2 regions of the Clostridium sp. LBM24168 genome follow, and region 2 is predicted to be linked to the other one. Evidence: riboswitches for the same ligand, from Rfam matches in the RefSeq annotation. Region 2 holds a riboswitch; the other holds the start of a gene.
The links. A riboswitch is a leader RNA that binds a small molecule or an ion and turns the genes downstream of it on or off. The one in region 2 is predicted to bind S-adenosylmethionine.

Region 1 (6,203 bases), 730 kb from region 2:
AAAAAACAGGCACATCAGAGGCTGCTACAAGAACTTCAGTTATCACAGATTGAGGTGTAAAGGGATATACGGCAAAAACTGCATCTGCATTTATATTTTTTATAATTGCTACATCTGTTGTAAAAGCAAAAGATTTCAACCTCTTTCCAAAAACCTTGATTCCAGATGCCTCTCTGATTATATCAGGAAGATTTATCATATGACCTCTAAGAGTTCCACTTATCTGCGGGACATATTTACCCACTTTTCCATTAACATTTTCCATAATATTTTCTCCTAAAATCAATTAGACTATTTATAAATATATTTTATATGAATTCTTTAAAATATTCCATATAAATTTTTTATTTGGCAAATTCTAATTTATTTTCTAGAAAAATCTTTTCGGCTATTTTAACTGTATCTCTGGCATCTTTTGCATAAAAATCCGCCCCTATCATATCCGCATATTCCTGATTCAATACAGCTCCGCCAACTATAACCTTGCAGTACAGATTATTTTTTCTAAGAGCCTCTATTGTCTTTTTCATATTTATAACAGTGGTGGTCATAAGTGCGCTTAATCCTACAACTTTTATGTTGTTTTGTTCCACGCAATCAACCACCCTTTCGATATCAACATCTTTTCCTAGATCTATTACATCAAATCCATAATTCTCCAGAAGAACCTTCACTATATTTTTTCCTATGTCATGTATATCACCCTTGACTGTGGCCAGCACTACTTTTCCCTTTGCCTCATTGCTCTGCCCACTTTCAGCTATGTTCTTCTTTATCACTTCAAATGACTTTTTTACAGTTTCTGCAGATTGCATAAGCTGCGGCAGGAAGATTTCCTTTGTCTCATATTTTGCTCCCACTTCATCCAGTGCCGGAATTACATATGAATTTACTATATCCAGAGGTTTCTTTAATTTCAAGAGCTGGCTGGTAGCCAGAACTGCCTCATCCTCCATACCATCTATAATTATCTGTTTTAAATCTTTTCCAGCTATTTTATCTTTTTTATTTTCTCCCGACTTTTTCTTGTTTCCTGTTCCACTTCTTTTATTTTCATCTGTCTGTTCCTTAATTCCCCTGTACTTTTCTATAAAGTCTTTACTGTCCACGTCCCTATACGAAAGCACCTCAAATGCAGCTATGGCATCTTTCATTCCTTCGTCCCCGGGATTCATTATTGGCAAATCCAATCCAGCTTCCAGCGCCATAAGTAAAAATGTTCTATTCAAAAGCTTTCTATTTGGAAGTCCATAGGATACATTACTCACACCAAGTGTTGTCTTAACCCCAAGCTTTTCCTTGACCATTCTTATTGCCTTTATCGTCTCCATAACTTCCTTCTGCTGGGCGGAGGCCGTAAGAGAAAGACAGTCGACTATTATATTGTTTCTTGAAATTCCAAACATTTCAGCCTTTTTTACAATTTTCTCTGCAATTGCAAATCTTTTTTCCGCCGTCTTTGCTATTCCTGACTCATCCAGGGTAAGAGCTATAACACAGCCTCCATACTTTTTAACTATAGGGAAAACCGCTTCCATAGTTTTTTCTTTACCATTTACAGAATTTATAAGAGGCTTTCCTCTATACAATCTTGCTCCAACCTCAAGCGCATCCGGATTTGGGCTGTCTATACTTATTGGAAGGTATGAAACCTGCTGTATTGCTCTTACAGCTTTTTTCATCATTTCAACTTCATCTATTTCCGGTAGTCCTACATTAAGCTCGAGTATGTCAGCACCCTCTTCTTTTTGGCAAATGGCTTCTTTCTGGATGTACCCTATTTTTTTCTTCCTCAGCTCCTGCTTGTATGCCGCCTTTCCCGTAGGATTTATTCTTTCCCCTATAATCTTTGTTCTATCACCTATTATCACAGTTTCATTTCCCGAAGTCACTGCAGTATATTTCCTTTTCTCCAAATTCAAAGGTTTAAGATCACTTACCGATTTTATAGTAGCTTTGATAAATTCAGAATTCGTGCCGCAGCATCCTCCAAGTATTCTTACTCCTTTTTCTGCCATAATTCTCATTTGCTCTGAAAATTCAGATGCCTCTACATCATAATAGGTTTCATTTCCGTCATATTTTGGAAGTCCTGCATTTGGTTGGACCATAACCGGAATAGAGGAATACAGTAAAATTTCATCAACTATTTTCTGAAGATCCCTGGGTCCGAGTGAACAATTAACTCCAAGTACATCAACCCCCAGACCTTCAAGAACGAAGACCATGGTCTTGGGATCCGTACCCATAAGAGTTCTCCCATTTTCCTGAAAAGTCATGGTGCAAAAAACCGGAAGAGAGCTGTTTTCCTTGGCTGCAAGTATGGCAGCCTTGGTCTCATATATATCCATCATAGTCTCAATCAGTATCAGGTCGGCTCCTTCTCTTTCACCTATAACTATCTGTTTCTTGAAAAGCTTATATGCAGTTTCAAAGCTGAGACTTCCCGTAGGTTCCATAACCTGACCTATAGGCCCTAGGTCCAGTGCCACAAATTTATCCTTTCTTCCCCTGACTGCAGCTTTTGCAATTCTAACTCCAGCCTCGATTACTTCATCCGAAGAATATTCAGAACTGCTGTATTTTAGTTCATTTGCCCCAAAAGTATTTGTTATTATAATATCTGCACCGGAATCCAAATAAGTCTCATGTATTTTCTTGATCGTATTTCCATTTGTTATGTTCAATATTTCAGGAAGTTCTCCTGCTTTAAGTCCGCTTTTCTGGAGCATGGTACCCATAGCTCCGTCAAAAAATATGAATCTATCTTTGAATCTTTCAATTAGATCCTCAAAAGTCATATAGCTCACCCCTTTTCATCCACCCTATAAATTTTCTACTATGTAATTTACAGCAGTTAAATCATTCATAGTATACAGATGGATGCCTTTTATTCCGTTTTTTATTAAATCCAATGTCTGATTTAAACTATATTCAACTCCTGCCTTAAAAAAATCTTCATCACTTTCACCATATTTATCTATTATATTTAAAAGTTTTTCAGATAAATTTGCACCTCCAAGTGAGCTCATATTTTTAATCTGCCTTGCCTTTACAACCGGCATTATACCGGCCACTACAGGTATATTCAGTCCTATTTTATCCATTTTTTCCCTGAATCTATAAAAATAATTGTTGTCGAAAAAAAACTGGGTAATAAGAAAATCAACTCCACAATCCACCTTTTCCTTAAGATGCAGAATATCTTCATCCAAATTCTTTGACTCGGCATGTCCCTCAGGATATGCTGCCGCTGCAATACATAGGTTGCCTTTTTTGGAGATATATTTCACCAGTTCCTTGGCATATCTATACTTGGTATTTATAAATGCATCAGCATTTCTCACAATGTCTCCCCTAAGTGCAAGTATATTACTTACTCCCCCTCTTGTAAGTTCAGATATATATTTCTCTATTTCCTCCTCTGTAGAATTTATACAGGTGAGATGGGACAGTACCTCTATATCGTATTTATCTTTTATATACAAAGCAGCCTCCATGGATCCATCTTTGCTTCTCCCTGCTGCTCCATAAGTCACGCTTATAAAATCCGGGTTCATTTTACTTAAATTATTGATTTTATTTTCAAAACTGCTAAAATTATTTTTATTTTTTGGCGGTATTGCCTCAAAAGAAAGTATAAATTCCTTATTGTTAAATATATTTATTATACTCATAAGCTCTCTCCTCATAAAAATTTAGTTAATAAAAAGCTGCCTCCTATTTAAGAAAAGCAGCCTAAATTCATATCATCTCATTACAGCGTTCTTTTCTTATCTCTCAGAATTTTCACTATTCTGTAGGAATTAACACCTTGCATGAGCTACATGCTGGTTGTCGGGTTTCTCAGGGCCAGTCCCTCCACCTCTCTTGATAAGAACAATATTAAGTTGTTAAATTACAGTTTATTTAATGCTAATACTTTTTAGTGTACTTGTCAACACAAAAATTTTAAATTCAATTATCTTGACAGACACATAATTTTGGTATATCATATTCATTAAAATCAAATAAAATCTTATCAAGAGTGGCAGAGGGATAGGCCCAATGATGCCCGACAACCAGCATTTTTCATTTGAATGTATGGTGTTAATTCCTACAGAATTTTTTTCTGAAAGATAAGAAAAATAGTTCGATATCGCAAGCCATTTTTCTTATATAGAAAAATGGCTTTTTATTATTCATAATCAATTATTTGTAAAGGATGAGTCATATGCCAATAAATATACCTAATGGTCTTCCAGCTTCCAAAATATTAAAAGCCGAAAATATATTCGTGATGAACGAAAAACGTGCAACCAGACAGGATATACGACCTCTTAATATAGTCATATTGAATCTGATGCCAGTTAAAACCGTCACTGAAACACAGCTGCTCAGACTTCTTAGTAATTCTCCGCTTCAAGTGAATATAACCTTGATATACCCACAATCCCACATGACAAAAAATACTTCTGAAGAATACCTTTTTAAGTATTACGAAACCTTTGATGAAATACGGGATAAAAAATTTGACGGTATGATAATAACAGGAGCACCTGTTGAAAAACTAAAATTTGAAGATGTGGATTATTGGGATGAGCTTACTGAAATAATGGACTGGTCTTTAAAAAATGTATATTCCACATTCCACATATGCTGGGGAGCACAGGCCGGCCTTTACCATCATTTTGGCATTCCAAAATATCTATTGGACAAGAAGATGTTCGGTGTATTTCCACATACACTGAATAAAAGAAATGTAAAATTATTAAGGGGTTTTGATGATTTATTTTATGCACCACACTCAAGACATACCACCATAAAAAGAGAGGACATTGAAAAGGTTCCTGAACTTGAACTACTATCAGAATCAGAAGAAGCAGGAGTCTATATAGTGGCTACAAAAGGAGGCCGCGATATATTCGTTACCGGTCATTCTGAATATGATACCCTTACATTAAAAGCCGAATATGAAAGGGACAAGGCAAGTAATCTTCCTATAGAAATACCTAAAAATTATTTCCCTGATGATGACATAAAAAAAGCCCCTCTTTCCAGATGGAAGGGACATGCTAATTTATTATTTTTGAACTGGCTTAACTACTACGTATATCAGGAAACACCTTATGACTTAACCAGACTCTAATTTAATTGTAGAAAACTGCAGAATTACTGGCAACAGAAATCTGCAGTTTTTTATTTGTATTCAATTGAGGTCTAATTTTGAAACTATTGCATCTGTAAATTCATCAGTAGTAGAATTCCCACCCAGATCACAGGTCAAGTACTTTCCTTCTTTTAACACGCTTTCAACTGCATTCTCTATCCTATCTGCAGGAGCATCTTCTCCCAGATATCTAAGCATCATGATTGATGAAAGTATTATAGCAGTAGGATTAGCTTTATTTTTTCCTGCAATATCAGGTGCAGATCCATGTGCAGCTTCAAATACTGCCGCATCCTCACCTATATTCGCTCCGGGAACCAGCCCAAGTCCCCCTATAAGCCCCGATGCCATATCAGATAAGATATCTCCGTATAAATTAGGCATAACCAGAACATCATAATTTTCAGGATTTAACACAAGCTTCATGCTCATAGCATCTACTATCACACTTTCAAATTCAATATTATCATATTCTTCTGCTACTTCCTGTGCAGTTTTCAAGAAAAGTCCATCTGAAAGTTTCATTATATTTGCTTTATGAACTGCCGTAACCTTTTTCCTTCCATTCTTAACTGCATAATCAAAAGCAGCTTTCACTATCTTTCTACTGGCACCTTTTGATATTATCTTGATGCTCTCAGCTATTTCACTGTTTATCATATGCTCTATGCCTGCATATAAATCCTCGGTATTTTCTCTAAAAATAACCATATCTACATTTTCATATCTGGATTTTACTCCAGCATAGGTTTTTATAGGTCTTATATTCGCATATAAATTTAACTCTTTCCTCAAAGTAACATTTACACTTTTAAACCCTTTTCCAACAGGCGTGGTGACCGGACCTTTAAGGGCTACTCCATTCTTTCTTATACTTTCTATTATATGTGCCGGTATAGGTGTACCATACTCTTCAAGTAGAGCAGCCCCTGCTTCAAAGATCTCCCAATCAATATCTGCTCCACTTTTATCTACAACCTTCCTGGCTGCCATACAAACTTCCGGTCCTATTCCATCCCCTTTGATAAGGGTAACCTTATGCCTCATTTCAATG
Region 2 (12,220 bases):
AATGGGCGTTGGTCCTATAACGGCCGGCACATCAAATTCATTTTCAAGGTATTCAGCTGCTTTTCCGCCTTCATATTTGTTGAGTGCAATTGTACCAATTGCATTTGCAGTATCTTTTAAATCTTCAATTGTAGTTTCTCCACGAGGTTCTGCATGATCTTCGGGAAGGAGTGGTGCATCAAATTTTTCGATTTCAAACAGAACTGTGGCATCTATATCCATTTCTTTCAGAATGTGCTTCAGTTCCTTTACATCTCCGGGATTTGCCCATCCGGTAATTAAATTTATTTTTTCGTTTGGTTTATCTTTTTTTGCAAAAGCCTTTAAAAAGGCTTCTACGGCTACATCATATCCGCTTATCATGCTTCCTTTGAAACTTGGAGTATGGATTGGAACAAGATGAACTTCCCTTCCTGCATATTTTTCCTTCAGGAGGCCTTTATTCAATTTTGTTATAACGCCATCTATATCATCACCTATAACTTCTGTGGAACAGGTTGTTATTATTGGTATTACCTTTAAATTTGGATACCTCATCAGAAGAACGTCAACACCCTGCTCAACACGGCCAAGGCCACCAAATATTGCGGCATCCTCGTGCAGTGATGAGGAAGCAAGTTCGAAACTCTCCTTGAAATGCTGGGAAAATATAAGTCTTACAAACATACAGCATCCCTGACCGCCGTGAACCAGTCCGATACAATCCTTTATTCCTATACTGACATATTGCGCTCCAGCGGGCTGACATGTAAATATGGGATTTATAATACCCTGGCGTTCCTTTTCTTTTACTTCACAAGACATGTTTTATGCCTCCTCTCTTAATATAGCGGATCTTTAAGTTCTTCATTCAATGACCCTGTAATAGTCAGATAATCTATATTGTCCCTCAGCTTCTTCATAAGTACCTTGATTTCTTCTTTGCTCATATCATTTATCCATTCATATCTGCTTTTATAAACTTCTGCCAGATATACAGCTTCAGACCAGTAATACCTTCCAGCCGGTGTTTCTTTTTCAACTGGTTCACCGCATAAGAGCTGCATGGTTCTTGTAAGTATGCCTTCATTTTGATTTTCTCTGTCCCAGGCACGTGAGTTAAACTGCCAGAGACAATTCTTCATTATATAATTTGTAAGCTGATCTACCTTGTCTTTCATATCATTTTCCACAGACATACACCTCCACTATAATGCCCTGCTGACTTCTTTGCGCTTTTCTTTTTGTTCCTTTAAATAAGGATAATCATCATCTGTTTTATTTCGCAGTGAAGAAACACTATCATATTCTCCGGTATACTCTCTAAGCGTTGATGAAGCTGTTATTTCCTGGCTCAGATTTTCATCGGATTTCATCTTTGCAGTTATAAACCTTCTCTCTTCAGGTATTTCATCTCTTGTTATATCTACAAATGCAAGCTGATGAACCGGTGAATAAATTGCATCGTATATATCACGCGCAAATCTGACCCATCCTTCAAATCCCTTATATGGACCATTATGGTATGCATGTGCGTTTATATACGGAACACCAATTTTCTTTGCATATTCACCCGGCCTTTTGCCTGTAAAGATTACATCAGGTTTAAGTGTTTTCATAGCTTCAAGAGATTCAAGCTCATTAGGGTCATCTATGGCAAGCGCTCCCTGACAGTCGCATCTTGATATACCCTTTTCCATATCACCCTGATGACCGAATTTTGTATATACGGAAACAACTTCAACTCCCATTTCTTCATGTATTACATGTGCCCAGTGCCATAGCTTTGATCCACCCGGCCACAGGCACACCTTTTTGCCTTTTAGACGTTCCTTGTACCAGTCAAGTTCAGGTTTCCATCTGGCAGTTTCTTCATCTATTATGGCTTGGGCTCTGTCTTCAATTCCAAAAAACAGTCCGATTTTCTTTAGTGATGCAGACAATGGTCCAAATCCAAATCCGTCTATATCCATACGCGGAATTCCATACTGCTTTCTCAATTCGTTGCAGATATATTCGGCAGAACGTGCACATTCAAGTACATTCAGTTTTGCTAGATGCATGCCCCTTAAGTCGTCATAGGAACCATTACCTGTAAAGGTTGAAAGCACCTGTATTCCCATTCTCTTGAAATAGTCCTGCATAACCTCCTGATCACCCTGGATATTGTATTCACCTACATAGTTTATTGTATAGTCACTGGTTATTTTAGGTTCATGAGTACCTACTTTGTTGTTAACCCATGCTATATTTATTTTGTGATGGCCTCCAGACTGGCTTGGACCGGCGAAACCGGGAGCATTGCACACGAATATATCCACGTCCGGCATTTCATTCATTACCTCTTTTGCAACAGCCTCTATATCGTCTCCTATAAGAGCGGTACCGCAGGTTTGGTAAATAGTCATTCTCTTTATTTTTGGAAATGCCTTGAAAGCTTCAATAATATTTTCCTTCAGCAATTTTGTAGCTCCAAATACTATATTTTTTTCTTTTACATCTGTAGCAAAAGTATATTTGATCTGGAAATTGTCATTGTCACTTATATAACGTTTGGTCTGCCAGGTATCGTAAGTGCAGCCTATAGGTCCGTGACTCATGTGAATTACATCCTTCATCGGAGTGCCTATAACATGTTTTGCACCGCAATATACGCAGCCTCTTTCTGAAAGAGTGCCTGGAATTGTGTTCAAATATCCGAGTGGAAGTGCATCTGTCAATTTTTCATCTTTTCCTTTTTCAACTACATGCTGTTTCCTGTCTGGAATACATTCACTGCATTTAAACAAATGATATGGCATAATTAATTCCTCCCCTTATTTTGATATATTTTCTTAATCGCCGATACCGTATTTCACGACCATGGCTTCAAGCTGTGGCATTTCAAGAGGCGTAGGAATGGTGAACATTTTATTTTCTATAATTTTGCGTGCAAGTTCTCCATACTCTTTTGACTGATTGCATTTGTCATCAAATTCGATAACTGTTTTTTTATTGAATTCTGCTTTTTGTACGATATTATCACGCGGCATGAAATGAATAAGCTGTGTATTGATTGCCGAGGTAAATTCTTCCAAGAATTCTCTTTCCCTGTCTACATTACGGCTGTTGCATATGATTCCGCCGAGACGTACACCGCTCCTGTTTGCATATTTAACAAGGCCTTTACAGATGTTGTTTGCAGCATATATTGCCATCATTTCACCAGAAGCAACAATATACACTTCCTGTGCCTTACCATCACGAAGCGGCATTGCAAATCCACCGCATACAACGTCACCAAGTACATCGAAAAATACGAAATCCAGATCTTCAGTATATGCACCATTTTTTTCCATAAGATCAATTGCTGTTATTACACCACGACCTGCACAGCCTACGCCTGGTTCAGGACCGCCTGATTCTACGCATTTGATATCACCGTATCCTGTCTTTACAATTGTTTCGGCTGTAATTTTTTCTTCACCTTCGTCACGAAGCATGTCCATTAATGTTTTCTGGCTCATTCCACCTAGAATCATACGTGTTGAATCGGCTTTTGGATCACATCCATGTATGAATATTTTTTTATTGTAGAAATGTGCCATTGCTGCTGCGGTGTTCTGCTGGGTAGTTGATTTACCTATACCGCCCTTTCCATAAAATGCAATTTTTCTTGTCATTTTAAATACCTCCTTAATTTCCAAAATATTTTCCAGAATGTTATGTTTTATATTGTTTCATTTGATTATATTGTAGAGTTTAATAATTGTCAATATATTATGGCTATTTTTTATTAATTTATAAAAAATAAGTTTAATTTATTGATGATTATTCAAGGAAAGATTATATTTTATACATGAATATCTTTGACTACGTATAAGATTTTATAAATATTTTGTACAAAACATAATAAAATGGAATTGATTTATACAAAGAGTTTAATTTCAGCACATATTACTCAAATTGATATTTATCCTAATATTATTTATGAGGACATATAAGGTACGTGTTATGATTATGTTGAAGAACAAAGCTTTTATAAGTTGTGAAAAGGTTTTTATTGCTATATAAATTTTTATGCTGGGGAGGAATATTTATTATGAAATATAAATCTAAAGTTATTGGAATAGGTGATTCTGCATTTGAACTGCTGGAGGCATGTAATAGTCTTGTTATATTTAATAATAATGCTCCGGCAGGACCGGCTGAAATTTCCATATTTCATACTATCGAGAATTTTAAAGAAGATATAGTTGTAGGTGATAAACTTATATTTGGGAACGAAGTTTATACTATAACTTGCATAGGAGATGAAGCTATGCATACTCTGAAATAAATGGGACATTGTACGCTTGAATTTTCAGGAAACGACGTGGATTTACCAGGACAGATTGCATTAAAAGGCTCTACTTCACCTAAAATAAATATTGGTGGCATTATAGTATTTTCAAAGTAACTATTTATGTATTATCTATTAAAAAATTTATCTGTAAAACTAAGGAAAGCGAGATGCTTGTTCTTGATGAAAGAGCCATAGGCAGTATTTTTATCAAGGCTGAAGTAATTATAAAAATAGAATAATTTAAGCTTTCAATATATTTAGGGATAGAAATTTTTAATTTTGCTATTGACAAACCAATAAAAAGATTATATAGTATATATAAATTAATTGAATATTTAACTTCTTATCAAGAGAGGCAGAGGGACTGGCCCTATGATGCCCGGCAACCTGAATGAATTTTTGTTCAACGGTGCTAATTCCAGCAGGTAATACCTGAGAGATGAGAAACGTCAAGGATTATAACTTCCCACAGTTTCTTGTAGGAAGTTTTTTATTTAGCTAATTAATAGAAAGGCATAATATAATATTAAATTTGGATTGGAAGTGATTGTAGTGAAGTTAATGTGTAAATGCTGCTGTTGTGAATAATCATAATAGTCACAATAATTATAATAATGAATCAAAAAAGAATAAAAAAGAATAATTTTACTATATAAATGTGAGGAGAGATAAGAATGAGTGAAGAGAGAAAATTAGGGTTTGAAACATTACAGGTACATGCAGGACAGGTTCCAGATCCAACAACAGGAGCAAGGGCAGTTCCAATTTATCAGACTACATCTTTTGTTTTTAAAAATGCAGATGAGGCAGCAGATTTTTTTCAGTTGAAAAAACCAGGCAATGTTTATGCTAGAATAATGAATCCAACAGAAGATGTATTTGAACAGAGAATAGCAGCACTTGAAGGAGGAAGTGCAGGACTTGCAACCTCATCAGGGTTGGCGGCAATACTGTATTCAATATTAAATGTGGCAAATTCAGGAGATAATATAGTTTCTGCTAGTACACTTTATGGTGGCACATATGAATTATTTTCAGTAACATTAAAGAAATTAGGAATCGATGTAACATTTGTTGATCCTGATGATCCTGAAAATATTAGAAGGGCTATTACAGATAGGACAAAGGCAGTTTATGCTGAGACATTAGGAAATCCAAAGATTAATGTATTGGATATAGAAGCTGTAGCAAATATAGCTCATGAGAATAAGATACCACTTATAATAGATAATACTTTTGGTACTCCATATCTTGTAAGACCAATAGAATATGGTGCAGATGTAGTTGTGCATTCAGCAACAAAATTCATTGGTGGACATGGGACAACTATTGGTGGAGTTATAGTAGATGGGGGAAAATTTGACTGGGCAGCAAGTGGAAAATTTCCTGATTTTACTACACCAGATGAAAGTTATAATGGACTTGTTTATGCAGATCAGGGACCAATTGCCTTTGCTTTAAAAGCTAGGGTTCAGCTTCTTAGAAATACGGGAGCAACATTAAGCCCGCAGAGTGCATTTTATTTTCTCTTAGGATTGGAATCACTTTCACTTAGGGTGGAAAGGCATGTAGAAAATACAAGAAAGGTAGTTGAATTTTTAAGTAAGCATCCAAAAGTTTCATGGGTAAACTATCCTGAACTTGAAAGTAGTCCATATCACGATTTGGCAAAGAAATATCTTCCAAAAGGTGCAGGTTCCATATTTACATTTGGAATAAAGGGAGGACTTGAAGCAGGAAAGAAATTTATAAATAGTGTTAAATTATTTTCATTGCTTGCAAATGTAGCAGATGCAAAATCTCTTGTAATACATCCTTCTAGTACTACACATGCTGAGTTAAATGAGGAACAACAAAGAGCTGCTGGAATAACTCCAGATCTTATAAGACTTTCAATAGGTGTAGAGAGTATTGACGATATTATATATGATTTGGATCAGGCACTTGCTAAAATTTGATAGGATATAACTAATAGAGAATGTGAAAGTTAAGTTTCTTCAATATTATATAGTTAATGTCGAAGAAACTTGACTTTTTATATTTTTAGAAGTGATTTCTTTTCTATAATAATTTCACATAGAAATAAAAGGATTCAAAAGTGTTTCTCAAATTTATAAAAGAAATTATGCAGGAATATCCTTCCGAAAAGATTGTAATTATTCTGAATTCAGGATATTCCCGTATTAACTATATTTTGCTCGTTATTATATAGGGAATTATATAAAGTGGAATATACTCTGTAAAAATACAAGAAAGAAACAGGTTGCTGTTTTAAACATGGTCAGGACGAATATATCCTTATATGATTGCTTGTGTGTTAGACCTGTAATAGCCAAAAGGGTGATTACTGCACCGTTGTGGGGTAATGTATCCATTCCTCCTTGCAGCCATAGCGGCAACACGGTGGAGTAATTCAGGAGATATACCGGTATTTGCAGCCCAATCTAGATATTTTGTATGGAACATATCAAGTGCAATACTCATTCCACCGGAGGCTGATCCGGTAACTCCGGCCATAACGTTTACAGTAACTGCTTCAGATAATAATGGAGTACCATTAGGGTTTATGTTTATTAAAGCATTGGCTATACCGCTGAAACCCGGAAGTGTTTTTATAACATTGCCATAACCAACTTCAGAAGCTGTATTCATAACTGCCAATAGAGAACCAATTGCACCGGCACTGAGACCCTGACTCACATTACCTTTTAAAGCTTTTGGGTTAATAAGTAAGGCCATAATGACGCCTACTACGAGTGAGATAATAAGTGCCCAGTTGTTCATTGAACCAATGACACTATTTTTATCAATATTGTAAGGTGCTTGGGTTACCCATGAAGCAATATCCCAGTGGGGAAAAATTAATTTCTGTAAAACCAGGGATAATACAAGTACTGTAACTAATGGGAGTATTGCCAGAGCAGGGCTTGGCAAGTTTTCATCTGATACATTAACGGGTTCATTAATGTGATTTGTACCGTAACCTTCTCCCACTGCTTTAAGTGAACGCCTTCTCCATTCTATATAAGTCAGTCCGCCGACAAGTAAAATTATACTTCCCAGTATACCAAATACAGGTGCAGAGTAAAGATCTGTGTTAAAAAATTTCATTGGAATGGAATTTTGAATTTGCGGAGTTCCTGGAAGAGCATCCATAGTAAAAGTTAAACACCCTAAACCGATTGTTACGGGAATGAGACGTTTTGGAATATTAGCCTGTTTAAAAATGGAAGCTGCAAATGGATATACCGCAAAAGCTACGACAAATGTGCTTACGCCGCCATAAGTAAGTATGGCTGTAGACATGGCAACAGAAAACATTGCATTTTTTTCCCCTAGTTTTTCTATAATAAATTCAGCAATAGACTTTGCCGCACCGGATTGCTCCATAACTTTTCCAAATACAGCACCCAGCAGGAAGAATGGGAAAAAGTTTTTCACATAGTTTGCCAGGTTCGGAAGAAATATTTCCGTGTATGTCGGCATTATAGAAAATCCAGAGAAAATAGCTGCCAACAGTGCAAAGATAGGGGCAAATAAAATAACCGAGTAACCCTTGTAGGCCATGAAAATCAACAGACCTAAACTCAATAAAATTCCTAAAACTGCCATTTTAAAAACCTCCATAATATAAATAACTTTTTGATAATTTTATTTCCACTCAAATACACCACGGTCAAGAATCGGTTTGCCGCTCTTTACGTCTATAAAACGAAAATATGCAATACCTGCTCCAATTTTCCAAATAAGCAGCTTAACCGGTGTATCTGGATAAAGTACATTTCTCATCTGTGCTGTCATACGTGTCATGCGATCAGGTTCATCGGGACAAAGTACAGAAATAGCCATTCGGCATGAGAATCCAAAAGAGCATAATCCCTGTACAAAGGATGTTGGGAAACCCATTTTCTGTGCATATTTGGGATCGACGTGAACTAAATTTGTATCACCAGTCAGACGGTATAGTAAATTCTGAACAGGACTTATATAATCATCAACTTCATAATCGGGATTTCTATATGGCATTTTTACTGAACTGCTTAACATAGGTTTTCCACCAAATCCTCCAGCTTCGTGAAAAAATGTTGTAGAATAATTAGTACACACTAGATTACCAGCTTCGTCACGAATATCTAGCTTTGTTTTTACTACTGCACCTTTATCCTTACCACGGTCATATACGTCTGTGATTACATCTTGATATTGGAAAGTTCCTTTAATAGGATCGATAGGGCGATGCATGATAATTTCATGATCCATGTTTAAAAATGAAATGCTTGGTTTTATGATTTCTTCAGCAAGCATAGAAGCAGGAAGCGGCATCCACTGATATGGTCTAACATTCTGCGTTCCCCAGTAAGGAACAGTACCATAAGTTGGAATAGCCTTAAGACACTTCTCATATGTGTAAATTAGATCATCTCTATGGGCACCTACAGCTAATGCATATAGAGCAATATCACGCCAACTATATTCCATATAACGAGGCTCCATTTTTTTACCAACTAACATTTCTTCCAGATTAAAATTAATTTTTCCCATAATTTTCTTCCTTTCTTAAAATATAATATTTTTACTTAAATATAGAGCAAAGATCATGCCAATTATAAAAACTATTTATAATATATAAAATTTGTATTAGGGTTCTTGTTTTACATTTATTTTTTGCTTACAAATGTATTTAGATAGAGGTATTCTTGTGTCATAAATTAAAATGTGTGTGTTTTTTTCCAATAATATTTTTATTGCTTTTTTATCATACATTTTTCATATTATGGATTAAAATAGTATAAATTATATTTATTGACAACTGTAATTTATATAAGTAAAATTAGATTATAGTTATTACTAAAATAAATAGATAGCATTTAAAATATTATTTTAATAAATATAACTAGCTTATCTTTTGTTAACGATTATGATAAGGTACTGTGTGAATTTTTAACCAGTATATTTCATCTTCTTTCAAATTACTGAAGAATCAAATCTAATTGTTACAGATTTATAGAAAATATTTTTATTGCCAATATTTAATGATGTAATCATAATCTAGTCATCCTTTACTGATATTTTTGGATTTTAGCAAAAATATCATATCATAAAGTGATGACTTTATAATTATTGTTATCTAGCAAACTAAAAGAATCTAATCATTTATATATTGTGAATTATTATTTGTGAGGAAGGGGAGTAAATATAATGACTGATCATAAATATAAATTATTTTTTAAACAATTATTAAAAAAGTCTGAAGATGGTTTTATAGTAGTTGATGATAAAGGTATTATTACTGATATTAATGAGCAATACTGCAATTTTCTTGCAAGAAAACAAGAAGATGTGATAGGTAAGCCAATCGGAGAAGTAATTTCTACTACTTCTATGTATGATGTTTTAAACCAATGCTATCAGGGTGATGGAAGCGAGAGAGTATATATGCAACCATATTCTAAAGGTGAAACGCGAGATGAAAATGAAACATATTGTGTAGGTAATCGTTTTTGTATATTTGATGAAAGAGATAATGTTATAGGTGCTATGGCCCAAATGAAATTTAGAGATAGATCTCTGGACATAGCCCATGAGGTAATGCTAGCTGAGATGGACTATTATGAATCTAAATATCATGAATATATGGATAAATCCAGTGGATTTGATAATATTGTTGGAAACGATACTAAGATTATTGAATTGAAAAAAAAGGCATTAAGGTAGCTAAAACTGATTTCTCGATTCTTATTACAGGAGAAACTGGTACTGGAAAAGAACTGATTGCAAAGGCTATACATTTAGAAAGCCCACGTCGGGATAAACCTTTAATATGCATTAATTGTGGTGCCATACCATCTGGGCTGATGGAATCTGAACTTTTTGGCTATGAGGAAGGGGCATTTACTGGAGCTAAAAAGGGTGGAAAAGTAGGGAAATTTCAATTAGCCAATTCAGGAACTATATTTTTAGATGAAATTGGAGATATGCCATTGCCTTTACAGGTGAAATTACTGAGGGTATTACAGGAAAAAGAAGTTGAACCTATCGGAAGTATGCACCCTATACCTATAGATGTGCGTATTATTTCTGCAACAAGGCAAAACCTTTATCAAATGATTAAAGATGGTAAATTCCGTGAAGACCTATATTATAGACTAGCAGTTATAAATATAGAAACTGTCCCTTTACGCGATCACAGGAATGATATTCTTCTTTATACCAATTATTATCTTGCAGAATTAAATAAAAAGTTCAAAACATCGATTGTATTAACGGGCTCTGTTAAAAAATGTCTTACCAAATACAATTGGCCTGGCAATGTTCGTGAATTACAGAATGTAATTTCAAGTGCTTATGCTTCCTGTAATAGTATAATTATCGGTTTATCAGATCTACCTTCAAAAATTGCTACTTCTGATATTAGTAGAATATCAAGTGAAGCTAAAAAGAATAAAACCTTAAATGATTTATTAAACAATTATGAAGCATCCCTTATTGTAGAAGCATTGCAACAAAATCACCAAAATGTGACAGAAGCTGCTAAGGAGCTGGGAGTAGAACGTAGTCTATTATATAAAAAAATGAAACGCCTCAACATAGTTATACAAAAGAATATTGACAATTCTAAATACGGATATTTATGTCATTGATATTTTAACATTGTATTTTTAGTAGGTTATCGTTTTATATTTAGAAGCGGTAACCTATTTAGTTTCAATGTTGATAAAATTGAAAAAACGACACAAATATGAATATTTGATACAAATAATTTTTAAAAATATATTCTATTATAATTACTTTAGGTTCTTTACGCGAGTTTTATAGCTGGCATGGAAATTGCTGTTTATAATATGAGAAAATAAAAATACTTAGAGTTTATCAAATAATCGTAGAAAGCAAATGGGAGGGAAAATAATTATCATGATTAATTTTACTTTAACAGAAAAGCAGCTTTTAATTCAGCAGGCAGCGAGAGAGTTTGCAAAGAATGAACTTCTGCCAGGAGTACAGGAAAGGGACATAACTGAAGAATTTCCTATGGATATTCTTAAGAAACTTGGAAATGCAGGACTAATTGGACTTCAATTTCCTAAGCAGTATGGTGGACAAGATCTAGACTATCTTTCGTATATTCTTACAGTAGAGGAATTATGCAAAGTGGATTCAGCTTTTGGTATTACTTATTCTATTTCTACAACTTTTACGGCTGGGATAATGCTTTTTGCCAATGAAGAACAAAAAATGCATTGCCTTCCCAGAGTATTTAACGGAGATGCTTTGGGGTGTTTTGCATTAACTGAACCTGATGCAGGATCTGATGCCGGTTCCGCAAAAACAACTGCAGTAAGAGAAGGAGATCAATTTGTAATTAATGGTGTTAAACATTTCATTACTAATGGATCTATCGCAGATTATTGTTTTCTTATTGCTAATACAAATTTATCTAAGGGTTCAAAAGGGCTAACAGCTTTTCTTGTCGATCTGAAGACTACACCAGGTATCCGTATTGGTCATATAGAAAACAAATGTGGCATTAAAAGTGCAAAAGTAACAGAATTAATTTTTGAAAATTGCATAGTTCCAGCTGATAGTATGATAGGAGAAGAAGGTAAAGGATTTAAGTATGCATTGACAACTCTAAATGCAGGACGTCTTGGTGTAGCTGCTCAAGGCTTAGGTCTTGCCCAGAGTGCTTTTGATATTGCGAGAGAATATATGAAAACTAGAAAACAATTTGGAAGACCTATCTGCAAAAATCAATATTTAGCATTTAAAATGGCAGACTTAGAAACACAGATAGATATGGCAAGGCTGCTTCTCTATAAAGCAACATGGGAACAGCAGCAAGGCATGAATTATGCAATTTCAGCTGCTAAGGCAAAACTTGTTTGTACAAATTTAGCCATGAAAGTAACTGTTGAATGT

Region 1: linked by a shared signal. The riboswitch ahead of metF (methylenetetrahydrofolate reductase [NAD(P)H]) and the one ahead of ACSVC9_RS13235 (O-acetylhomoserine aminocarboxypropyltransferase/cysteine synthase family protein) in region 2 are both predicted to bind S-adenosylmethionine.

What each region holds. Positions count from the first base shown of each region.
Region 1 is NZ_CP196861.1:220,884-227,086, reverse strand. Features, by position in the region: gene ACSVC9_RS01080 (hydrolase) at 1-265, opposite strand, end outside; gene ACSVC9_RS01075 (homocysteine S-methyltransferase family protein) at 345-2,801, opposite strand; gene metF (methylenetetrahydrofolate reductase [NAD(P)H]) at 2,826-3,677, opposite strand; SAM riboswitch class I at 3,771-3,880, opposite strand; SAM riboswitch class I at 4,016-4,125, shown strand; gene metA (homoserine O-acetyltransferase MetA) at 4,214-5,128, shown strand; gene ACSVC9_RS01060 (isocitrate dehydrogenase (NAD(+))) at 5,189-6,196, opposite strand.
Region 2 is NZ_CP196861.1:2,668,071-2,680,290, reverse strand. Features, by position in the region: gene anfK (Fe-only nitrogenase subunit beta) at 1-804, opposite strand, end outside; gene anfG (Fe-only nitrogenase subunit delta) at 822-1,172, opposite strand; gene anfD (nitrogenase iron-iron protein, alpha chain) at 1,188-2,780, opposite strand; gene nifH (nitrogenase iron protein) at 2,814-3,641, opposite strand; partial or broken gene ACSVC9_RS13240 (PTS glucitol/sorbitol transporter subunit IIA) at 4,061-4,417, shown strand; SAM riboswitch class I at 4,644-4,749, shown strand; gene ACSVC9_RS13235 (O-acetylhomoserine aminocarboxypropyltransferase/cysteine synthase family protein) at 4,978-6,261, shown strand; partial or broken gene ACSVC9_RS13230 (GntP family permease) at 6,520-7,915, opposite strand; gene ACSVC9_RS13225 (MaoC/PaaZ C-terminal domain-containing protein) at 7,955-8,845, opposite strand; gene ACSVC9_RS13220 (PAS domain-containing protein) at 9,503-10,018, shown strand; gene ACSVC9_RS13215 (sigma-54 interaction domain-containing protein) at 9,994-10,944, shown strand; gene ACSVC9_RS13210 (acyl-CoA dehydrogenase family protein) at 11,219-12,220, shown strand, end outside.